3 regions of the Peribacillus sp. Aquil_B1 genome follow, and region 2 is predicted to be linked to each of the others. Evidence: riboswitches for the same ligand, from Rfam matches in the RefSeq annotation. Region 2 holds a riboswitch; each other region holds the start of a gene.
What was found. Region 2 has a riboswitch for preQ1 ahead of MPH60_RS02360 (VUT family protein). Riboswitches for the same ligand answer to the same signal wherever they lie in the genome.

Region 1 (7,984 bases), on a different contig from region 2:
CTCGTAAAAACGGGCAAGAAGATTAATGATCGTAGTCTTACCGGCACCAGTGGGACCTACAAGCGCGATGGTCTCCCCTTTTTCCGCATGGAAATTAACATCATATATCGTTTGCTCCTCATCATTATACGAAAAGGACACACCCTCAAAGACCACCTCACCGCGGACATCACGAAGTTCAGAGGCCTGATTCTCATCCACTTCCTCTTCTCCTTCATCAAGTATGGCGAAAACCCGCTCAGCACCGGCAACAGCTGAGAGGAGTGTATTGAATTGGTTAGCCAGGTCATTGAGCGGACGCGTGAATTGCCTTGAATACTCTGTGAAGATGACAATAACCCCGATGGAGACCGTTCCTATGCCACTCAGCGCCAAAAACCCGCCGACAGCAGCTATTACGGTAAAACTTAAGTTGTTCAGTAAATTCATCAGTTTTGGAATCAGCCCAGAGTATGATTGTGATAGGAAGCCGGCCTTCTTCAAGTTTTCACTCCGGATGATAAAGTCCCGGATCACTTTATCTTCCTGTGAAAAAGCCTTTACGATCCGTTGTCCGGAAATCGTTTCTTCTATAAACCCATTCAGTTCCCCAAGGTTCTTCTGCTGTTGTTTAAAAAGCTTTCCCGTCCGGTTCGTTATCCACCTCAGGCCGAAGAACATAAGAGGAACGATGAATAAGGTTAAAACAGTTAATAAAGGACTCAAATAAAGCATGACTCCGATCGTCCCGACCAGTGTCAGCACACTTGAAAAAATCTGGATGACGGAACTATTCAAAGTGGAACTGACATTTTCTATATCATTCGTGACCCTACTCATCAATTCCCCATGCTGGCGCCTGTCAAAAAAGGGGATGGACAGCTGGTGAAGCTTTTTGAATAATTGATTGCGCATTTCATAAACCGTATCCTGCGCGATTCCGATCATCCAATAATTCTGAAGCCACATGGATAGCGAATAGAATATATAGACTCCGAGAAGTCCGAAAAGAAGGCTGATCAGCCCCCCGCTATCTCTTGTGACAATAAAATCATCAATGGCCATCCCCACAAGAAAGGGACCAAGCAATCCCAAAACCGAGCTGATCAGAACCATGAATAGGACACAAAATAGCAGGCTTTTATTCGTCGCTAAATACGGAATGATCCTTTTTATCGTATTCCAGGAGTTGACCGGCTTAGACTTTGCCTTATCGGGAACTATTCTTTGACTCAAGCGAAATCCCCTCCTCCCCATACTGTGAGTGAACGATTTTTCGATAAAGATCGCTTGTTTGAAGCAAATCCTCATGTTTCCCCAGCGCAAGGACCCGACCGCTTTCCAGCAACAAGATTTTGTCCGCCTCCATGGCTGTACTGATTTTTTGTGTAATGATGAGTGTTGTGCATGTATAGTCCTTTAAAGCGGCAAGCAATTTACTTTCCGTTTTCAAATCAAGCGCACTCGTACTATCATCCAGAAGGAGAATCTTCGGTCTGCGCACCAATGCTCTTGCGATCGATAAGCGCTGTTTTTGCCCTCCGGACAGATTCACCCCTTTTTGACCTAACTGGGTTTCATATTGCTTCGGAAGTTTCATTACGGTCTCATGCACCTGAGCATGCTTTGCCGCTGCCATGATTTCCTCCATCGAGGCACCTTCTTTTCCCCAAGCGACATTATCTTTTATGGTTCCTGAAAAAAGCAGCGCCTCTTGCGGTACATAGCCAATCCTTTTCCGCAGCGAATTCAAGGGAATATCTTTCAGATCCTGGTCATCAATTTGAATGGAGCCGCTTTCAACTTCGTATAATCTCGGAATCAGCTGAAACAGAGATGTTTTCCCCGATCCTGTCGCCCCTAAGATGGCAAGCGATTCTCCCGGATCGATGGAAAAGGTCAGGTTTTTCAATATCGGTGTATCGGATCCAGGATAGCGGAAAGATACATCCAAAAACTTGATGCCTCCCCCATTGACGGACCCGCTCTTGCTTTCCGCCTTACCTTCATCAATATCTATCGGGGTTTCAAATATTTCCGTCACACGCTCCGCTGAAGCCTTTGCACGGGAAATGACCATGATCAGCCATGAAAAAACGGAAAGGGAAGCGGCAATCCTTGTGGCATAGTTGACAATCGCCACAACTTCCCCTACCTGTATATCTCCCGTTGTTATAAATTCGCTTCCAAGCCAGAGAATGATCAGAATCGCCACATTCATGACCAGCATCAGTACAGGCATTGTCGTTTCTATTAGACGAAGCGAAGTGACGGTCTTTCTTTTCAACTCTTCATTCGCATCGTCAAATCGGCCGATTTCATGCTCCTTACGAAGAAAAGCCTTGATCAAGCGCATGCCTATCAGGTTTTCCCTCATGACGCCATTGACATTATCGAGTTTTTTCTGTACGAGCTTAAACAGCTTGGCTGCTCGTTTCATAACCCATCTCAGGAAGAAAACAAGAACCGGAATTGAAATGACCAAAACAAGTGATAGTTTCAAATCCACCGCAATTGCCATTATTGCTCCGCCGATTACGATCAATGGCGCCCTTGCCATGATACGCAAGCCCATAAAAACCGTATTTTGAAGTTGTGTCACATCATTTGTCATCCTTGTTATCAGCGAGGATGTCGGGATATTATTCAAATTCGCAAAAGAAAACGCCTGTATTTTACCAAAAAGGCTTTTCCTCACATCATGTCCAAAGCTTTGGCTTACATGTGATGCCGTAAAGGAATTAACGATCCCGCCAAGAAATGAAAAAACGGAAAGCCCAACCATGACACTTCCCCATTTAATCACCACCGATAAATCTTTCTGCAAAATGCCATCATCAATTATTTTTGCTATAAATAAAGGTTGTAACAGCTCTACCCCGAGCTCGACAATCATTAAGGATAAAGCAAGAATGATCAAAAGCCAGTACGGCTTAAGAAAAGAGGACAATTTTTTCATCTATGACACCTTCGATTCTTCTTATGTAGATAGCATTTTTTTATCCTCTCATTATACATTTTTATACAGATTTTTTAAAAGAATTTAACTGTTTTAAGAGATTGGTAAATATCTTGATTTTTTTTTATAAATACCCTTGACAAATAACAGGAAATAAGCGAAAATTCTAATTGATAATGATTTTCAATTTCATTATCGATCTCTGAAATTTGATAAGCAATTACGATATTCTCTTATCGTACCCTTTTGATATTGTACATAGATACAATGTCGCCCCGGCTTCTCTGTGCCTAGTAAAATTATATGCTCATTAGCGAATGCAAGTCACTAGAATATTGCCCCCTCTTTATTCAAGTAATTTATTCACGTTGGAAGCATATTAGGCAGCCGGGGATTATTTTTTTTCAACTATAAACTTACATATATGAATAAAGGAGCAGGATGATCATGAAACTAGAAGATATCATTAAAGAACGGCGCAGCATCAAACGATTTAAGGACATTCCTGTTCCTATCAATACCATCCAATCATTATTGGAAACTTCAACATGGGCACCGAACCATAAAATGACCCAACCTTGGCGCTTCGTCTTAGTGCAAGGTGATAGCCGCTTAAAACTCGCAGAAGCAACCCGTGCATTCATGGAAGGCAAAGAGAAGGACCCTGAAAAGAAAAAAGCAGCCGGACAGCGAGGATATAATAAACTTATAGGTGTACCGATGTTTGTCGCAGTGATCATGGAAGAGAATCCGAATCCCCTGACACGTGAAGAAGATTATGCGGCTACAAGTGCCTTGATCCAGAATTTCAGCCTGCTTTCCTGGGAACAGGGAATCGGGATGATATGGGAAACATACGGCATGATACACAGCATCGAGTTTCGTGAAGCTTTAGGCGTGAAACCTGGCGAGAAGATCGTCGGCAGCCTTCACGTTGGCTATCCGGATATGATCCCTGCCCCGCGTCCAAGGAACGCGATCAATCAACTCCTGACCATTATGGACTAACATAAAAGGAAAGCCTCCAAATAGAAAATTGGAGGCTTTCCTTTTATATTTTATGAGAAACACAATGATTAGCGGGGAAATGTTGCATTCCGGTTATCATAATGCCTGAAAGATGATTATATAAATTATTCTTTTTTAGAGGAAAACTGCACCTCCCTTGTTAAATGATGTCTAACAATGGGGTGCCTTTCATTTCAACGAGGTCCCTGTACGCCGATACTCAAAAGAACTCGTGATATAACGCCTGAATTGCCGTCTCTTCGTTATGCCCTTTCACACCGAACATCATGCTTACCTCCGAAGAGCCCTGGTTGATCATCTCAATATTCACCTTAGCTTCGGCCAAGGCTTTTGACGCTCTTGCCGTTGTACCGACATTATGACGCATTCCTTCCCCTACAACCATGATCAAGGCAAGATCATGCTCCACATTCACTTCATCGGCATGAAGCTCTTTCTTGATTCGGGAAATGATTTTCTTCTCGGCTTCACCTTTCATCTGGTCCTGCCTTAGAATTAGCGTCACATCATCGATGCCTGATGGAATATGCTCATATGAAACTCCATAATCTTCAAGGATGTGCAGCAGTTTCCGGCCAAAACCAACTTCTCGGTTCATCAAATATTTGCTAATGTAAATGCTGCAAAATCCTTTATCACTCGCAATCCCAATAACGGGCCCGTTCGTATTATCCCGTGTACTCACAATGCGGGTCCCTTGTGCCGCCGGATTGTTCGTATTCTGGATATGCACAGGTATTCCCGCACGGAATGCCGGAATAAGCGCCTCATCATGAAATACCGAGAAACCTGCATAAGAAAGCTCACGCATCTCACGATAGGTTAATTCCCGGATTCCCTTCGGATTGGAAACCACATTTGGATTCACCGCGTAAACGGCATCAACGTCCGTAAAGTTCTCATACAAATCAGCTTTGACCCCATTCGCAAGAATCGAACCAGTAATATCGGACCCGCTTCTTGAGAAAGTTAACACATCACCATCTAACGTATAACCGAAGAACCCTGGGAATACTACGATTCCAGGCTCATCACGCAGAGCATATAACCGATCATAAGACTCTGGCAGCACCTTGGTAAATCCACCTTCATCCGTTACGATCAAGCCGGCCTTCTTTGGATTTATATACTGCGCCTCTACACCACGGCTTTGGAAATAGCCTGCGACCAGCTTCGCATTATTATCCTCGCCGCTGGCCTTCAAGGCATCCAGATAGCGCTTCGGATTAGTTTGGTCTGCATGCAGCAGTGCCATTAAATTTTCATGAATCCCAGTGATGACACTCTCCGATATATCCAGCTCTTCAGCAATGCTCGCATAGCGGGATACGACATCTTCTATCAAATGCTCTCCGTTATCCCCGCGCAGCTGCTGTTCCGCAGCTTCAATCAATAAATCCGTCACCTTTATATCATCGGAATTGCGTTTCCCTGGAGCCGAAACGACTACAATCTTTCTCTCTGGATCAGAAACCACAATTTCGAATACCTTCCTCAACTGTTCACCTGACGCAAGTGAACTTCCACCAAACTTTGCAACTTTCATCTAGACATCCCCTATTTTCGTAAATATTCTGTCAAAATCAACTCTCCCTATTATTACGCTTTTTCTCGAAACAATCAAGTGGAAATTCCATTATAGAAGGACATTTGTATTTTTAAAAAGGACAAATCATCATGAAGGCTGATCAAGAATGGCTAAAACAAAGAAAAAGACAACGGGCATATGCCCATTGTCTCTCCCTTTCTTTAGCGATTATCCACGGTTTCCGGGTATAAGTCATGGTTCATCAAGCGGTAATCCGCCATTTCCTCATACTTCGTACCTGGTTTTCCATAATTCGTGTAAGGGTCGATGGAAATTCCGCCCCTAGGTGTAAACTTGCCCCAGACTTCAATATATTTAGGATCCATCAATTCGATTAAATCATTCATGATGATGTTCATGCAGTCTTCATGGAAATCACCGTGATTGCGGAAGCTGAATAAATAAAGTTTCAAAGACTTGCTCTCCACCATTTTCACACTGGGAATATAGCTGATGTAAATGGTAGCAAAGTCCGGCTGGCCCGTTATCGGACATAAGCTAGTGAATTCCGGGCAATTGAATTTGACGAAATAATCCCGGTTCGGATGCTTGTTATCGAATGACTCAAGGATTTCAGGCGCATAGTCAAATGTATATTTTGTTCCTTGATTCCCAAGCAGTGTGATATCTTTTTTTAATTCTTCTTCTTTTCTTCCAGACATGAAAAGTCCTCCTAATCCCACGTTTCAGGGAGATTCATAAAATGGGCCTCTATATAACAAAAACCATATCTCCTCAAAGATATGGTTGATTCGCGAAAAATATCAAAGCCATAGTTTTTTTAAGAGGGTGATGCTATGAACCTCTCCCGTTTATCGGGAAATATTTTAAAATTGTCTTAGTAAATATAAAAAAAAATAGTCAATCTGTCAATGCAACTCTCTTAAATTGGGTTTGATTCGTTTATATTTTCAGTTTAAAATGAAAAAAGCAGTACAACCTATTAGAAAGAAGAGAATATACACATGTGGATTTTTGCAGCACTCATCACCAGCTTATGTTTCGGAATCAATAACAGCATTTTCAAATGGAGCAGCGGAAAAGGCTATTCCAAGATACATATCCAATTTTTCTTTTATTTTTCAGCTTTTATTTTGTCCATTGTTTATGGAGTATTTATGGATGGTTTGCAACTGAACTGGCTGTCCATCATGCTTGGTGCAGCAATTGGTGTACTGAACGCTAATGGTAACATCCAGATGGCAAGCGCCTTTGAAAAAGGGCCGGCAAGCTTGACATCACCATTAATCGCAGCGAATGCAATATTCCCCATACTCTGTGCAGCTTTAATTTTTCACGAACATATTTCTTCCTTGCAGTGGAGTGGAATAGTCTGCATGTTTCTCGCTACATTAGTCATCCAGTATACACCTAACGCCAAAGGTAACCATCAATATGTCCCTTGGATCATGCACACATTACTCTCCATCTTATCATTTGGTGTGCTCGGAATTCTAATGACGACATCAACACGTCTTCATTTAAACTCCCTTGATATCTTAGTATCGATGTATGGAGGCGGAATGCTTTATCTTCTTTCGGCTCTGGCCTTTAAAAAAGAAAAAATCAAGCTAAAGGAAGTCAAAATCGGTTCATTAGTAGGTTTTTTAAGCATGATAGGCTATGGATGTTATTTCTTTGCATTGAACACCGGAATCGCAAGCATTATTTTTCCTGTCGTCAGCCTGAACTGCTTAGTTGTCGTATTCGCTGGATGTTATTTATTCAAGGAAAAACTAAAAACCTATCAAATTGCCGGTGTTCTTGCAGCATTAATCGGTATTATTTTAACTAAAATATGAATATAGTTCGTTTATAAAAAATCAACCTGGCTGCCATCTGTAAAAGCCAGGTCGTTTTTTATTTAACCGTGAAATGAGGTAGTAAAAAAAAGTGTTGACACATCCATAAAAATATCAGATAATTTTGAATATTAATTCTTTAGATTTTACAGCTTTTGAAATGTTTGAAAAATCCTCTGCCACGGGTATTAAAGAAATAGGGACAACCACCTCATTTAATTCTGAATCAAGAAAGGAAAGATGCATAATGGTAAAAGTTACAGTAACAGTTGATTTCCAAGGAAAATCTTATCAAACTAACGTCCTTACTAAACCGGGTACAGATCATGAAGTAATTTTACAACAAGCCCTTCATCAAGTTGAAAAGCAATGGAAAGCATAAAAAAGCAGGCATCGCAATAGATACCTGCTTTTTTATTACCATTAAATCATATCCGAAATATTTTTCATATGCACGATGAAAGACCCTCTTGCAGCAATTCCCTCCTACTAAAAAACACAAAGACACTAACATTCAGTCGTCAGTTTGTGTACGTTAACCTCTGAATAACAAGTAATTTATAATTTTATTTAATGAACTAAGCACCTTAATGAAATGGGATTATACAATAAAAGACTTATAAAAAA
Region 2 (7,984 bases):
CTCGTGAGTAAGGAATTCACCTTCGATGCGGCACACCATCTGCATGATTATGAAGGGAAATGCAAGAACCTGCATGGCCACACGTATAAGGTCATTTTCGGATTAAGCGGGTATACAGATTCACGCGGGTTGATGATAGATTTTGGGGACATCAAGGATATATGGAAAAATGAAATTGAAATCCACCTGGATCACCGCTATTTGAATGAAACCCTGCCGCTCATGAATACAACGGCTGAAAATATGGTTGTCTGGATTTACGAAAAAATGGCCGAATCCCTTTCATTAAAAGAATATGAGGGTGCTAGAGTCGAGTTTGTTCGACTGTACGAAACGCCGACAAGCTATGCCGAAGCCAGACGGGAGTGGATGGAAAGTGAGTAAACTCCCGGTTATGGAAATCTTCGGGCCGACCATCCAAGGAGAGGGAATGGTCATAGGCCAAAAAACCATGTTCGTTCGGACGGCAGGCTGCGATTATTCATGTGCCTGGTGTGATTCCGCATTTACTTGGGATGGCACCGGTAAGGAAGATACCGTCCAGATGACTGCTAGCGAAATATGGGATGAGCTGAAGCGTATTGGGGGTTCAGGTTTTTCCTTCGTGACGATATCAGGAGGAAACCCGGCTCTGCTGAAAAACTTAAACGGCTTGATAGCGATCTTACATGAAAATAAAATGAAAATAGGTGTCGAAACCCAAGGGAGCCGATGGCAGGATTGGTTTCTCGATATTGATGAACTGACGATTTCACCTAAGCCGCCGAGCTCTGGAATGAACACGGACTTTACGGTGCTCGACCAAATCATCTCGAACCTTGATAATCGAAATCCTGAAAACCATGTCTCATTGAAGATCGTCGTCTTTAACGAGGAAGATTATCAATATGCCAAACATGTACATGGTCGTTACCCGGAAATTCCTTTTTATCTGCAGGTCGGCAATGACGACAGCAGGACGGCGGATGATCTTCAATTGATCAGCGGTCTTTTAAAGAAGTACGAAGAGTTAATTGATAAAGTGATAGCGGATGATGAATTGAATGATGTGAAAGTGCTGCCCCAGCTGCATACCTATATATGGGGAAACAAGAGGGGCGTATAAACAAAAGAGACGGAGGCAGTGTGAAGTGTAATCACACTGCCTTTTAAGCTTATTACAACCTTTGAATGTGTGTAGCTTTGAAGGATGATGTGTATTTAAGACCATATCCAAATAAGCGATCCATTCCAATATGCGCGGTCCAAATCAAACCAATCAGCATCCATGCATCCGACTTTAGAAAAATGGCTAGCAAAATCATGAAAATGGACAGGGTATAAGTATGAAATACGTTATAAACCTTTGCTCCAATCCGATCATTGATCAGATAGGCCAGCATGGAAACATCAGGCGATAAAATCAGTAGAAGGAAAATCCACCAGCTGAATTCATATGACGAATAGATGTAAATCACTGTTAAAAGGACCATGAGTCCTTCAATATGAATGAATTTCTTTACCATATTAAAACCTCCAAAGTCTATTTGACCAATGGTCAATAATATTCAAAAGAATTATATGATGTTCCTAATGATATTTTTTACATGAAAATAAGCTAAGCCTTTTACATCTTGATAAGTTAGCTCAGAATTAATATAAAAAGTTATGAACCCGTGAAGAGAAAGAAAAATCGACCATATGGATGCAGGATTCAATTTATTGTCCGTTAGGTCCGTCAGGGACTGGATTAGCTTTTCATAGGTTTTATTAGAATCAAATTGAAGTAATTGCTGAATTTCCTTTTCCTTCGATAAAAACATGATGGAATAATGATTTTGTTGGGTTAAACCGAACTCCAAGAAGCACAATAAAATCTTTTCCATTTTTACAGAAGGATCATTTTCCGACATGATGATCTCATCGATTAAATGATTCAATACGGAAAAATCCGTTTTTACCAAACTATAAAATATTTCCGCCTTATTTTTAAAATGATAATAAATGGCTCCATGGCTGCAATCCAATGATTTAGCCAATTGCCTCATTGAGACATTCGAATACCCTAACGTTGCAAAAAGGCTTCTAGCTTCATTCAACACCATTTCCCTGGATAACTCTTTACCTGCCGATTTCCTTGGCGACATCTCGTCACCTCCTTATTTATTGACCACTGGTTAATTAGGATGATAACTCACTAATTCAGAAATGTCAATTATTAGATTAAATTACAAAACCTTGTTATCAAGAGTGAACTTTACCATCTGAAAAAATGAGAGCAAAGGTGAGGTTGCAGGACATTGCCTATGGGTTATTCCCCGCAACTAATTAACTTAAATACTAGTGGGTACGATATTGCCGTATCCATAGCAGCTCAATGAGACAGGTAATCATAGGAAAAAATGATCGTTCTATTCATGTTACTTTTTTTACCTACAATACCTTTATATGTTATAATAATGGGATTATTAGCGTTGTGAGGGGATGAATAAATGAAAAAAAATTTCGGTATTTTGGTATCAATTTTCATAGTCTTGACCGGCTTTTTTTTATTCACTAAACCTTATAAAAATAAAACAAACTCTGTAGAAGACTTTATTAAAGAGTATCCACGAGATCAGGTAATAATACATGAAATGATGATCATAGAGGGAGTTGATGAGGACAATCCGGATAATATCGATTTGAATGATGAAGAGGAATTGGAAAAATTGGCAAAAAGGCAATATGAGCAAAGTCAAAAGGGGGAAATAATTTTTACAGAAAAAAATCAGTGAAATCACCTACCTGTTATGAGTAAACGAATGGGGGAGGCGGCAGTTATTGATAGTTTTGGATAGTATCTATGGGGAACACATTGTAGAGGGAGTTCTGGAAGAGCTGATAGTAAGCAAACCGATCCAAAGATTGAAGGGGATACATCAAGGCGGCGCAAGTTATTTAGTTAATGAGAAGTGGAATGTCACACGATTTGACCATTCAATTGGTGTGATGCTTTTAATAAAAACGCTTGGAGGTTCATTAGAGGAACAAATTGCGGGCTTGCTGCATGACGTATCCCACACTGCATTTTCACATGTCATTGACTTTGTTCTGGATTGTAAGGATGAAGATTATCATGAAAAGATATATGATCAAGTCATAATGGAATCCGAAATCCCATTTATGCTGAAGGAATATGGATATGATTGTAAAGTCATTTTTCAATCAAAATGGGAATTGCTTGAACAGCCAGCACCTGAGTTATGTGCCGATCGCGTAGATTATACTCTCAGGGATATGTATCAATATGGACATATCACAATCGAAGCCATTAAAGAATTTCTACAACATGTAATCATAATAAATGGAAGGATGTATCTGGATAATATTGAATCGGCGGAATGGTTTGTGAAAACGTATTACAGCGAAGTTATTGATTTTTTCATGAACCCACTTAATATATATGGCTATGATATCTTGGCAAAGACCCTGAAAGTGGCTTTAGCTAAAAAACTGATCAGCCTTGATGACTTACTCGGTACAGATGAAGAAGTTATGTCCTTGTTAAGCTTCACTGAAGACCATGAAGTTCAACGCTTGTTAAAACGAATCCATGGTAACGTAAAGGTGAAAGAAGATCAAGTGGAATACGATTTACATCTGAAAAATAAAATGCGTATGATAGATCCTTCTGTAATTCAAGGAACCCAATTAGTAAGAGCATCCAGTTTATCAGAAAAAGTAAAGAAGATGGGAATTGAAGCCTATAAAAAAGCTTCAAAGGGCATGTATCTAAAAGTGATTTCCGATTTCAAACCATACGGATAGTAAAAAAACTCAAGGGTGTCATCCTTGAGTTTTTTCTCGGAAACATCTAAGTATCCTCCCGAATAAAAATGAGTTGATTTAGACAATCGACATCTAGAAAGGAGCTAGAATAACGGATACCTTATACATCTGAACCAGTACCCTTTAATAATTAAAAAACTAATGAGGCTCTCAAAGTAGTAACGCCATTTTCCAAATAACCCTTTAAACAGGTCAATGTATAAACCCAACCTTCCTTTTGTCCGATCATTTTGTTTATTATTTCAGGGTCGTCTTCACTCAATCCTGATTCGTTTACTTCAATAATTGTACTCGTATTATCCAACGCTTTTAGTGTAATGGTAACAATCGTTTCTTGATTATTTCCGCCCCACGCAAACACGATTTTCCTGTTTTCCTCGACTTCCACTACATTAATAACCACCTCAGCATCGTATTCGTTGTATCTCAATGTAAGTGTCCTGCCTTGTTCCCATCTTTCTGAACTGGATGAGAACCAGAAATTCCCGATTTTTTCAGGGTTCACTATGGCTTCAAATACTTCATTAGCTGGCTTGATTATCTTAAATTTCGTAATTATTTGGGTATCCATACTTCCACTCTCTTTCGATTTGTTTTTATTGTTTTCCATTTTCCCAATCTACTGATATTGGCGGCAGAGTCTGTCCAGTTTCAAGCAAGCTCTTCAGGTTACTCAGTATAGCTGGCCATCCATTATTCAAGCCTTCAAAGGTATTGTCATCATATACGAAATCTGTCTCCAAAAGCTCCTCATGCCTAACGGTTAACTTTACAGTCGAATCATCCATTTTCTGTAATTCAAAAGTGACCTGGGTAGGCTGCTCGCGAGGTGTTTCGTCTCCTGCCATGTTCCATGTAAACGAGAGCAGGTTTAGCGGCTCACACTTAAGTACATTCCCATGATCAGTAATCCGCCCATCTTCGAGTAAATATTTAACGCTTGATCCTTCTTGCCAGTCAGACTGTACTTGCAATCCGAAGTGGTATTCCTTCGTGACTTCACCACTCGTCAGGGCTTCCCAAAGCTTCTCTGGTGTGGTTGCGATATAAATAGGATAAACAAACGTAGTTTTTTCCATCATTCTATTTCCTCCTTGCGTTTTATACCTCATATCAAGTTCGCAGCATCTCTCTACCAATGATTGTCCGCTTTTCATATACCACCGGTCAAGCGGTTTTCTACGACAGAAATCGGCAAAGTCATTGCATTGAAGTAGATTTGAAGTGCATGGCTAATACCAAACGATATACGCAAATACATACTAAAATTGACCATATGGAAACTTCTTGATTTCCAATCGTTTTCAAGCTACGATAAATAAGGAAAATGATAATCCGCTCGGGCGGAAGAGGTTCTAGCTACCCTCTCAAAAAAACTAAGGAGAACAGTGCTCTTTCTTAGGGTGCTGTTTTTTCTGTATAAGGAGAAGTAAGAAATGTTAAGAATTTTATTGTATTTGGTATCCATCATCACGGCGAATGTGGTTACAGCAGCTTTTGCGCCATTACATTTTGGCATGTTCATCATTCCGATGGGTACATTGCTAATTGGGGGAACCTTCATCTTTCGAGATCTGGTTCAGAATAAATTCGGCCGCACAAAGACCTATATATGTATCGTCACTGCACTTATTCTATCTGCGTGTGTATCATTTTTATTAGGAGATACGTTATTGATTGTATTTGCTTCCGCATTATCGTTCGTGGTCGCAGAAACAGCGGACACGGAAATCTATACCCGATTAAAGCTCCCGATGAGTTGGAGGGTGTTTTACAGCGGGATCGTTGGAGGGTTTTTCGATTCGGTAATATTTGTCGTGATTGGTCTAAGTCCATTGGGTGCCAATATATTACCATGGGAAGCAGTACCCGCTGCGGTCATCGGCCAAATCATCGTGAAAACCATCATTCAGTCAATAGGTGCCGTACTTTTGGGACGAATCAACGTAGAACTGGAGAAACGTGTAGTCTCCAGTTAAATGCCAGGAGGGATGCACTACATGGATGGAACAAAAAAAGAAAAAGATAAATGCTATTGTCTCGAGGCGTTTCGTGAAAAATACGGCCCGCATGTTCAAGGAGAATGTATGAAGCTCTCCTGCGCCAATTATCGTAAGCATAAAGGAATAGACAAAAAAGGACCAAATTAGGTCCTTTTTTTGCGTGAACAGAGTAACTCACCAGAAAACGAGCAAAATCATGGGTGCAGTGCACATTCACGAGTAAACGGTGCGAAATCAAGAGAGCAGCCCGAATTCACGAGTAAAACAGCAAAATTCACGAGTAAATAGCCTAAACTCACGAGTAAAAGTGCAAAACTCACGAGTAAAAGTACGAAATTCACGAGTAAACGGTGCGAAATCATGAGTTCAGCATGAATTCACGAGTAAACAGCCCAAACTCACGAGTAAACGGTGCTAAATCAAGAGTTCAGCATGAATTCACGAGTAAAAGTGCGAAATTAACGAGTAAACGGTGCCAAATCAAGAGTTCAGGATGAATTCACGAGTAAACAGCCCAAACTCACGAGTAAAACAGCAAAACTCACGAGTAAAACAGCAAAATTCACGAGTAAAAGTACGAAATTCACGAGTAAAAGTACGAAATTCACGAGTAAAAGTACGAAATTCACGAGTAAACGGTGCAAAATCAAGAGTTCAGCATGAATTCACGAGTAAAAGTGCAAAACTTACGAGTAAACTAGTGCGAAATCAAGAGAGCAGCCCGAATTTCACGATTAAACAGTACTAAATTAAGAGTGCCGCCCAAACTCACGAGTAAAACATAAAAAAAGCTTCCTGCACCGTTCTATTGGGGCTAGGAAGCTTTGTATTTTGTTTAGAATAGCTCTGTGCTTTTTCGAACTAATTTTTCGAGGGTGAAAAAGCATTCTCGTTTCCGCTCTAGTTCGGTTTGTCCATTTTCGGTGACATGATAATATTTCCTGCGGCCTGACTCGGACTCTTTCCAATGGCCTTTTATGAATTCTTTTTTTTCTAACCGTTTAAGGGCGGGGTAGAGGGTGCCCTCACTAATTTGATATTTGCCCATGCTCATTTCCTTCAAGATCTTCGTGATTTCATAGCCGTATAGCTTTTTTTGTGAAAGAAGTGAAAGCAAAAGGAGGTCAATGCTTCCCTTCATTAATTCTTTATCCAAATAAATTCTCCTCCTTTTCATTTTTAAAGTGTAATACGTTGTACATCGTATCACAAGGTGCATTTTACTTTTCTTAAAAAAAATGGTTAAATGACGATTGCTAAATAAATTTAATCATAGTAAAATGTGCTTCGGAACGGATGAGTTGTGAAGAGTGTGGTAAGGATATTATATACATGATTTAATTGTTTTAATGAAAATACGGAATAGGATAGAAGATTCCCTACTCAAGGGGTATTAATTGATTTTTTTTTGAAAATCATTTAGATTCTATTTATCAACAAGAGCAAAGAAAGAAGGTCCTAGATAGATGAAAGTGAAAGCACCTGAGCCATTCACATATATTGGTGGAAAGAGAGCTGTTCTTTTACTTCACGGGTTTACCGGAAGTACAGGAGATATGAAGAAATTAGGGAAATACTTGAATGATCTTGACTATACTTGCCACGGACCTCTTTATAGAGGGCATGGAGTGTCTGGTGAGGAATTAGTTCAGACTGGTCCAAAGGAATGGTGGGAAGATGTAGTTAATGGCTATAAATTCCTTAAAGAAGAAGGCTATGAGGAAATTGCAGTTGTAGGAATTTCTTTAGGAGGAGTTTTCTCATTAAAAGTGGGAATTGAATTGCCTGTAAAAGGGGTAGTTTCTATGTGCGCTCCGACGCAAGGGAAAAGTATCGAACGACAAAAGAACCGCTTGCTCAATTATGCACAGGCTTATAAGAAGTTTGAGGGCAAAGACGCAGACCAAATTGCTGCTGAAGTGAAGCTGCTGGAAGAAGAGCCTATGCCTCAACTAAAAGATGTGCTGAATATTATAAATGAGACAGGTGAAAATTTAGATTTAATCACATCACCAACTCTTGTTTTACAAGGGCGCTTGGATGATCCCGATTATACGGAGAGTGCGACAGCGATTTTCAATGAAGTCGATACGCAGCATAAACACTTGATATGGTATGAAAATTCAGGCCATATTATCACATTGGGTAAGGAACGTGAGCAGGTGTATGAA
Region 3 (7,984 bases), on a different contig from region 2:
CGACAACCCTTTCAGAAATATCCCTGCCAATGACGACTAAGCCTTTTCGTGAACCATCCTCATTGAACAAGGGAACCTTGATTGTATCAAAGGTCTTGTGATTTCCATCGGGAAGAGGGATGATTTCCTCACACCGTGTGATTTCCCCTTTTACCCACGTTTCTTCATCGGAAACTTCACAGTAGATCAACGACTCTTTATAAAATTCCGAGTATTCTGCGAGCTCACTGTCTCTTTTTCCCTTATAATCTACATGCTCCAATTGAAATAATTGCAGCCCGAAGGTATTGGATTCAAGCCATCGGCCATCACCATCCTTGAAGTTAACGAAATCCACCATTGAATTGATGAGTGTACGCCGACGTTGTTCCGCTTCTTTTAATCGTTTGAATTCTTCCCTTTTAGCTAAATAAAGATATAAGACCAAGCCTATCGATAAAAGGAAAACAAAGCCTTCCACTCTTTGAAGTTGAATAAAGACCTGTTTGTTTTGGATATTTGTAATTAAAAAGTAGTCGAACACGACTAATGTAAGAATCCCGGATAGGATATATATTGCTAAGATGGAGCGTTTGGACATGGAGATTCTCCCTGATTTTAAGACATTACAAAGGTAAAATTACATACACATTTTAACAAACTATCGGAAAAAAATATATGCAGAATCCTAAATAAAAAAACAGGGCCAATGTGGTCACCTGTTTTTTCTGAAGAAGGTAAGTTTCTTTTTCTTTTTTGCACGCTTATAGATAATGAAAAATAGTAAGAAGAGGAGTGCGAGTGCAGCTAGCGTATATTGGTTCATTTCAACAGATAGCAGTCCATAGGGAATCAGCGATAGGAAGAAAAAGTATATAAGGTTGCCAAGGGCCGTCGCTAATAAAAAATCCTTGTACGTGACAGTGCTGACTCCAGCTGCCAAGTTAATTAAGCTTGTTGGGATAAGCGGGAAAATCCTGCCTGTAAAAACGTACATGAAGCCATGCTCCACAACGGTTTCTTGCCACTTTTCGCCAATCTTCTTTAAGAGAAGCTCCTGAAACCAGTTTCTTGCTGCATAAAAAATGAATCCTGAGGCAACAACACTTGTAAACCAACTCCATAGATAGCCATATATGAATCCGAATATCGTGACATTGATAGTCAGGAGCAAAATTAAGGGGATGATTGTAAAAGAATTTTGTACAAACATCAATACGAATGTCACAATAAATGTAAGCAAAAGGTTTTCCTTCAATATGCTAATAACAGAATCCAGGTCACTTTTCCAAACCAAAGTGAACAGCTCTGCATTAGAGTATATAAATATTGCAATTACAAGTAGACCGATTATGGTCAGGACTTTTTTCAAAGGGCCACCACCATTCTTACTATTAGTTTATCATTTTCGAGTTCATTGGTGAAAAAAAAGAGCTGCCGCATCATGCAGACAGCTCTTTTCCATTATAGTGGCTTAACGGTTCGAAGATTCCTTTTAAAGCCACTTTTCAAACTGAATTCTTTTGTTCATTCCATAAATGATTGGCGCTCCAATCAGGAGGACAACGAACTCACCGACAGCCGTGGTCATCCAGCTTAGCCAGAATGGCAAGCCAAAGGCAAGGTTCAGTTCAATTGCAATTAAAAACATTGTGAACGTGAAAAAGATAATCGTGGCGATCATCCGTCCTTTAATGCCTTTTATGAAACGAGAAACATAAATGACAAGCAATAAGGCGAGCAGGGATTGCCCCACTCCAAAAATCAAATCATATGGCACCATCGGTGAAAAGAGCAGATTCGATATGAAGACTCCGCCAACGATACCGTAGATATACTTTTTATTGAATACAATCAGATGATTCAGCATTTCCGGTACACGGAATTGGAACATCTCAAAAGCTATTGGTTTAAACACCAATGAGACCGCAACATACAAGGCAGCCAATAACCCGTTTATCACGAGTGTACGAACATTCATTTTACTCTCTCCCTAGTTTTTTATCGTGGGATGGTTACGAACCACGTGTAGGCGTTTACCCAATGTTTAATAGTATCTCATGTAAGCTTGTTTCGTCAATTTGTAAAGAATGGTTTTAATTTATAAGTTTCCAAGCAGGAGTAAGTAGTGCAATGGGATTTTGATTTATTGCAATGAAGGATGATATTATTTCAATATGTATGTCAAAGGAGTGAATATAATATGTCGATCGAGAGTGTCAAAAGCCATTTTAAACAATGGAATCGGGAAGGCGACGTAAAGGAGTTCGAAACATCGAGTGCTACGGTGATTGAGGCAGCGGAAACCATCGGTGTTATACCAGCGAGGATTGCTAAGACTCTTTCCTTTAAAGGGGAAGGTGAACACGCGATTTTGGTGGTTGCCGCAGGGGACGCCAAAGTGGATAATAAGAAATTTCGTCAGACATTCGGCTTCAAGGCACGAATGCTTGCGCCTGAAGAAGTGCTTGCACAGACAGGCCATGCAATCGGAGGAGTTTGCCCGTTTGGTCTGGCAAACGATTTAGCTGTTTTTCTTGATGTATCGATGAAGCGCTTCGAGTCATTGTTCCCGGCTTGCGGCAGTGCGAACTCTGCAATAGAACTTACACTCGCTGAATTGTTTGAATATTCAGGTGCGAAGGATTGGGTGGATGTTTGTAAGGGTTGGGAAGAAAAGGGGAATGAGGAAACGGCAGTAGGCAATGCAGTTGATGGCATTTGATTAATGGTTGCCAAAAAATTAGATCCACATGATTGGGATTGAGTCCACTGCAGTGGACTTTATTTGTGGGGGCCGCATGCATTTCTATGATTAAAGCGGAAAAAGGGCAGAAAGTGTTCCTGAGCGGAGGTTGAAAGATGTTAAATGGAAGCGAAAGAAAAAGCAATAGTAGCTATCTTAGTCTTAAAACTCTTTATGAAGAAAATATAACGGTTAAGAGCATTGCCCAGGAGCTTGAGTTTTGCCATAAAAATGATCTGGCACTGGATATTCAGAAAGCATTGGAAAAAAAGAATTTTGATATATTGGCAGTCCAAGATCAAGGGGAAATCATCGGTTATATCGAAAGACAAGAACTAGGTGAAGGAACTATTTCTGAATATTTGAAAAACTTTTCACCAAGGGAAATGGTTTCGGATTCAACCCCTTTGATCCAGCTTCTCCATATTTTTAAGAATAAAACAAGGGTGTTCGTATTGGAGAATAATTCAATTAAAATGCTGATTACCCATGCCGACCTTCAAAAGCCTCCGATCAGGATGCTGATATTCGGATATATTACCTTATTGGAAATGAGGATGAGTGATATCATCCTGGATAGATTCGGCGATGGCAGCTGGTATCCAATGATCAGCGAAGACCGTTTAGAAAAGGCAACCGAATTATATAGAAGGAGAATCGATAAAAATGAGGATATCAATATAATAGAGTGCCTGCAAATCAGTGATAAATTCGATATTATACATAAAGATAAAGAATTGAGGTGCTTCTTCCAAATCCCGTCGAAAAGTAAAGGGAAGAAGGATGCGAACGCCATCCGGAAATTACGGGATAAGATTTCCCATGCTAATGAACTGGGTCTGGACATGTCATGGATGGAAATCATCGAGGTTGTCGAGTCCTGCGGCCGACTGCTCGAAATCTCTGAATCCTATCCTTACGAAAAATAAGATCCGGCTAATCATGCTGGTTCTTTTTTAGCTCATCCAGACAGAAAAAAACTGCCCATATCAGGCAGTCTCCCCGAAAATTCAAAACTCCGGCAGTTGATCCAGGTTATTTTCTTTTATCCCATCGGGCTCACTCCGCAATATGTCACGTCCATATTTATGAAAGACGTCAACATTGGCAAGGTTGCCCGCCTTTGCTTCCGAAAGGGCTGTGGGGTAGTCGAGTTCGCGGCCGGAGTTCGTCTTGATGGCGATAATATTGTCCTCTTCATTTTTCCTTACAGCGATGATTTCTTCTTTTCCTGCTGAATCAGGTTGGTTTGCTTGCGGTGTTCCCTGCTGTTTATATGATTCATAGGCTTTTTCAAATTGGTCCATGTTTTAGACACCTCCTATTTATAGGGTGAGCCATTTTTTCTGCAATATACAAACCGGATTTCGTCCAACTTGAGCCGTTAATTCGTCCAAATGGGCCGATTTTTCGGCACTTTTTTTTGTGATTGTTGTCTTCTTGGCCTTTTTGCAGTGGCATGGCACTTGCATCTTGTAAGTAGTAGTAAGAAATAATATCCACTGGATTAAGGGAGGAAAATGGATCATGAATGTAAAACAAGGGGCAAGCACTGTAAATAAGAAACAACAGGTCAAGACAATGAAAGCGGCGGTCGTCAATGAATTTAACCAAAAACTTGAGATTAAAGAAGTTCCCATCCCAGAGTTGGAATATGGTGAGATATTAGTGAAAATTAAAGCATGTGGCGTGTGTCATACCGACTTGCATGCGGTACATGGTGATTGGCCGGTAAAACCCAAGCTTCCGCTTATCCCCGGACATGAGGGTGTGGGCATTATAGAAAAGGTGGCAGAAGGCGTAACTTCCTTGAAAGTAGGTGACCGTGTTGGGATCCCATGGCTTTATTCGGCTTGTGGCGATTGTGAATACTGTCTGACCGGAAGGGAAACGCTTTGCTTGGATCAATTGAATGCAGGCTATTCCGTGGACGGTGGGTATGCTGAATATTGTAAAGCACCCGCCAAATATGTGGTGAAGGTTCCTGAAGGGCTTGACTTTGCGGAGGTTTCACCAATTTTCTGTGCAGGTGTAACGACCTATAAAGCGCTTAAGGTATCAGAAGCAAAGCCTGGTGATTGGGTAGCGGTTTATGGAATTGGCGGATTGGGACATGTTGCCCTGCAATATGCGAAAGCGATGGGCTTTAATGTCATTGCTGTCGATATTCAAGATGATAAGCTTGATCTTGCAACGGAACTTGGGGCGGATTACACGATTAATGGACTGAAGACCGATCCTGTACAGGCTATAAAGGATAAAGTTGGCGGTGTGCAGGCATCCATTTCTGTAGCGGTTACGAAAAAAGCTTTCGAACAGGCTTACAGTTCAGTCAAGAGGGGCGGGACACTTGTCGTAGTCGGATTGCCGAATGATGAACTTCCAATCCCGATTTTTGATACAGTGCTAAATGGGGTAACTGTAAAAGGGTCAATCGTCGGCACGAGAAAAGATTTACAGGAAGCTGTTCAATTTGCGGCTGAGGGTAAAGTCAGAACGAATATAGAGACGAGGAAACTTGATGAAATAAATGATGTGTTTTCAATGATGGAAAAGGGAGAAATCAACGGACGCATCGTATTGACGTTAGAATAGGAACAGAAGAGGATGCCCCCGGAACGGGGCATCCTCCTTTTTATGTCTGGTTCTTCTCATTTAATATATAACGTAATTTCCTTATGGATATCTGCAAGCGTTTGGCTGCTTCATTCCGGTTACCGTAGGTTTTTTGCAGTGCCTGCATGACGAGCTCCTTTCCAATTGTGGATTGAAGCTGTTTGATTTCCGTAAGAATTTCTTCAAGCATCAGTTCATCCTTCTCATTAAAGTCAGCCACCAGTCTTTTTCGCCATTCTTCAAGAAGGTTTTCAGTTGATTGAATCCCACTAGTGGACACGTTTTTGGCAGGGGCGATCTGGCTGTTAGTGAGAGAGATATCATTGGCTGATATTACCGACTTATGGTCTGCGAGAGTTAATGTGCGCATGACCACATTAGATAGTTCGCGTATGTTACCTGGCCAATTGTATCGCTGTAATTTTTCAATGGCTTCATTGGAAAAAGAGATATCTCCATGACCATTCCTCTCAATCAAGTGACGGACAAGCAAGGGAATATCCTCTTTTCGGTTCCTTAAAGGCGGGATATTGAGAGTCACGACGTTCAGTCGGTAAAATAGGTCTTCCCGGAATTTATTTTTGTCCACTGCCTGCTGCAAATTTTCATTGGAGGCCGCCACTAACCGGGCGTTCGTCCGTAATGTCCCGCTGCTGCCAACCCTCATGAATTCCCGCGTTTCCAAAACTCGAAGCAATTTGACTTGGATGGCGGGACTCGCATCCGCAATTTCATCAAGAAAAAGCGTCCCGTTCCCGGCAATTTCGAAAAAACCCTTTCGCAGCTGGGTCGCTCCCGTGAACGCACCCTTTTCATGACCGAATAATTCGCTTTCGAGCAGGGACTCGGAGATTGCTCCACAATTGATGCCGATAAAAGGTTCATGGTTTCGGGGGCTGGCAATGTGAATGAAGCGTGAAAGCACTTCTTTACCGCTTCCGGTTTCTCCCTCAATTAATACATTGACGGTTTTTTGAGCCACCTTGAAAGCCATTTCAATCAAATTTTTCATTAAAGGACTTTCGCCGACAATGAGTCCTGAATCCTCGGCCAGTTTATGGATGAAATGCTGATTCAAATCTTCATTTTCATTCAAAAGGTTGTCAATCTGCCTTTCCAGCACTTCAATATCCACAAAGGGTTTTTCCATATAATCACTCGCGCCAAGTTTCATTGCATCAACAGCGGTCTTGACGGTGCTGTATCCGGTCATGATCAGTACCTTGCAACGCGGCTGCAGCTGTTTTAGATGCTGCAGGAGGGAAAGTCCATCACAATCCGGAAGCTTCAGGTCTATCATTGCGACATCGAAACGCTGCTGATTCCAATCGATTTCATGAAAATCCTTCCCGCTATTCACAACTTGTACGATATAACCTTTCATCGTAAATAGGCGGGATAGAAAAGTTCCAACCTCTTTCTCGTCGTCTACCACAAGTAAATGAACCACATTATCATCCCCTTTCCTCTTCTGCTTGTAAGGGTAGCCTCAGGAAAAAAGTGCTTCCTTGTCCTGGTGTGCTCAAAACGTCGATCTTCCCACCATGGTCTTTGGCGATGCCAAGGCTTACAGACAGCCCCAAACCGGTACCTTTTTCACGGTCTTTAGTCGTATGAAAGGGATGGAATATGAAGGGCAGGCGTTCTTTTTCAATCCCTGTTCCGTTATCAGTCACCTGAACCACCAAGAACTCGTTTTCTGAATAGGTAGTGATCGCAATCGATTTTTTCGTTTGTTCGGACTCATCCAATGCGTCCTTTGCATTCAATAGCAAGTTGATGATGATTTGTTCGATCTGCGGCTGGCTGCCCTTTATGTAAGGAAGGTCTTCCTGAAGGGTAAGATGGAGGGATATCTGCTGCTTCCCAAGTTGGAACTTCAAAAGGTTCAGGACCTGGTGAATGGCTTCGTTAATAGAGTAATACTGGAATCTATACTCATCCTGCCTTGAAAAGGTAAGCAGGCTTTTCACTATTTGCCTGCATCGGTCCCCGCAAATCTTGATATCGTCCAATAGCATATAATCGAGATTGTCCTGAGGGGTTTTCCGCAATAAAATTTGCGAGTTACCAAGAATGGCCGTTAATGGGCTATTCAATTCATGGGCAATCCCTGCTGCCATTTCACCAATCGCCCCAAGTTTTCCGGCATGTAATAGCTGGACTTCCATCTGTCTTCTTTCGGTGACATTTTTATAATAAGCAATGACCCCATATACTTGTTGCTCATTATTCTGAATCGGGTAAGCGTGCATTTCCAAGATGGCATCATGTTGAAGGAGAATTTCCTGAAACCCTGGCTTATTAAATGAAAAGGTATCTTGAATCAGAGATTGGGATTTTTCAATTAAAGCAAGCAGGTCGGAAAAGTCCCTTGCTGAATCATTGGATCGATAGACGGTTCCTTTGTGATCAAAGACGATGATCATGTCTTCAACTGCCTTGAATGTATCCTCCCATTCCTGTTTGGAATGAAGAACTTCCTTATAAAGCTGGGCATTCTCCAAAGTTAACGCAAGCTGGTTGGATAGTTGTTCAAGAAATTCGAGTTCATCTTCAAGCCATGTTTTCTTTTTCTTCCTGCCGAAAGTCCAGATTCCGATTTTTTTACTTTTTCCGTATAAAGGGACTAATAGAAGTGAT

Region 1: another riboswitch for preQ1. It lies ahead of queF (preQ(1) synthase); the one in region 2 lies ahead of MPH60_RS02360 (VUT family protein).
Region 3: another riboswitch for preQ1. It lies ahead of MPH60_RS21570 (QueT transporter family protein); the one in region 2 lies ahead of MPH60_RS02360 (VUT family protein).

The regions. Positions count from the first base shown of each region.
Region 1 is NZ_JAKXEE010000004.1:116,995-124,978, reverse strand. It holds gene MPH60_RS21910 (ABC transporter ATP-binding protein) at 1-1,236, opposite strand, end outside; gene MPH60_RS21905 (ABC transporter ATP-binding protein) at 1,190-2,938, opposite strand; gene MPH60_RS21900 (nitroreductase family protein) at 3,386-3,946, shown strand; gene MPH60_RS21895 (aspartate kinase) at 4,167-5,513, opposite strand; gene queF (preQ(1) synthase) at 5,717-6,217, opposite strand; PreQ1 riboswitch class I at 6,322-6,367, opposite strand; gene MPH60_RS21885 (EamA family transporter) at 6,521-7,357, shown strand; gene MPH60_RS21880 (BA3454 family stress response protein) at 7,482-7,739, shown strand.
Region 2 is NZ_JAKXEE010000001.1:467,890-475,873, forward strand. It holds gene queD (6-carboxytetrahydropterin synthase QueD) at 1-384, shown strand, start outside; gene queE (7-carboxy-7-deazaguanine synthase QueE) at 377-1,105, shown strand; gene MPH60_RS02330 (DUF4260 domain-containing protein) at 1,158-1,505, opposite strand; gene MPH60_RS02335 (TetR/AcrR family transcriptional regulator) at 1,557-2,126, opposite strand; gene MPH60_RS02340 (hypothetical protein) at 2,472-2,756, shown strand; gene MPH60_RS02345 (HD domain-containing protein) at 2,803-3,789, shown strand; gene MPH60_RS02350 (SRPBCC domain-containing protein) at 3,941-4,381, opposite strand; gene MPH60_RS02355 (SRPBCC family protein) at 4,407-4,892, opposite strand; PreQ1 riboswitch class I at 5,154-5,196, shown strand; gene MPH60_RS02360 (VUT family protein) at 5,247-5,789, shown strand; gene MPH60_RS02365 (hypothetical protein) at 5,811-5,960, shown strand; gene MPH60_RS02370 (PadR family transcriptional regulator) at 6,649-6,969, opposite strand; gene MPH60_RS02375 (alpha/beta hydrolase) at 7,280-7,984, shown strand, end outside.
Region 3 is NZ_JAKXEE010000004.1:50,889-58,872, forward strand. It holds gene MPH60_RS21560 (PAS domain-containing sensor histidine kinase) at 1-580, opposite strand, end outside; gene MPH60_RS21565 (TVP38/TMEM64 family protein) at 695-1,351, opposite strand; gene MPH60_RS21570 (QueT transporter family protein) at 1,475-1,960, opposite strand; PreQ1 riboswitch class I at 1,967-2,011, opposite strand; gene MPH60_RS21575 (YbaK/EbsC family protein) at 2,183-2,704, shown strand; gene MPH60_RS21580 (hypothetical protein) at 2,842-3,654, shown strand; gene MPH60_RS21585 (DUF3892 domain-containing protein) at 3,736-4,032, opposite strand; gene adhP (alcohol dehydrogenase AdhP) at 4,307-5,320, shown strand; gene MPH60_RS21595 (sigma-54-dependent transcriptional regulator) at 5,361-6,791, opposite strand; gene MPH60_RS21600 (GAF domain-containing sensor histidine kinase) at 6,796-7,984, opposite strand, start outside.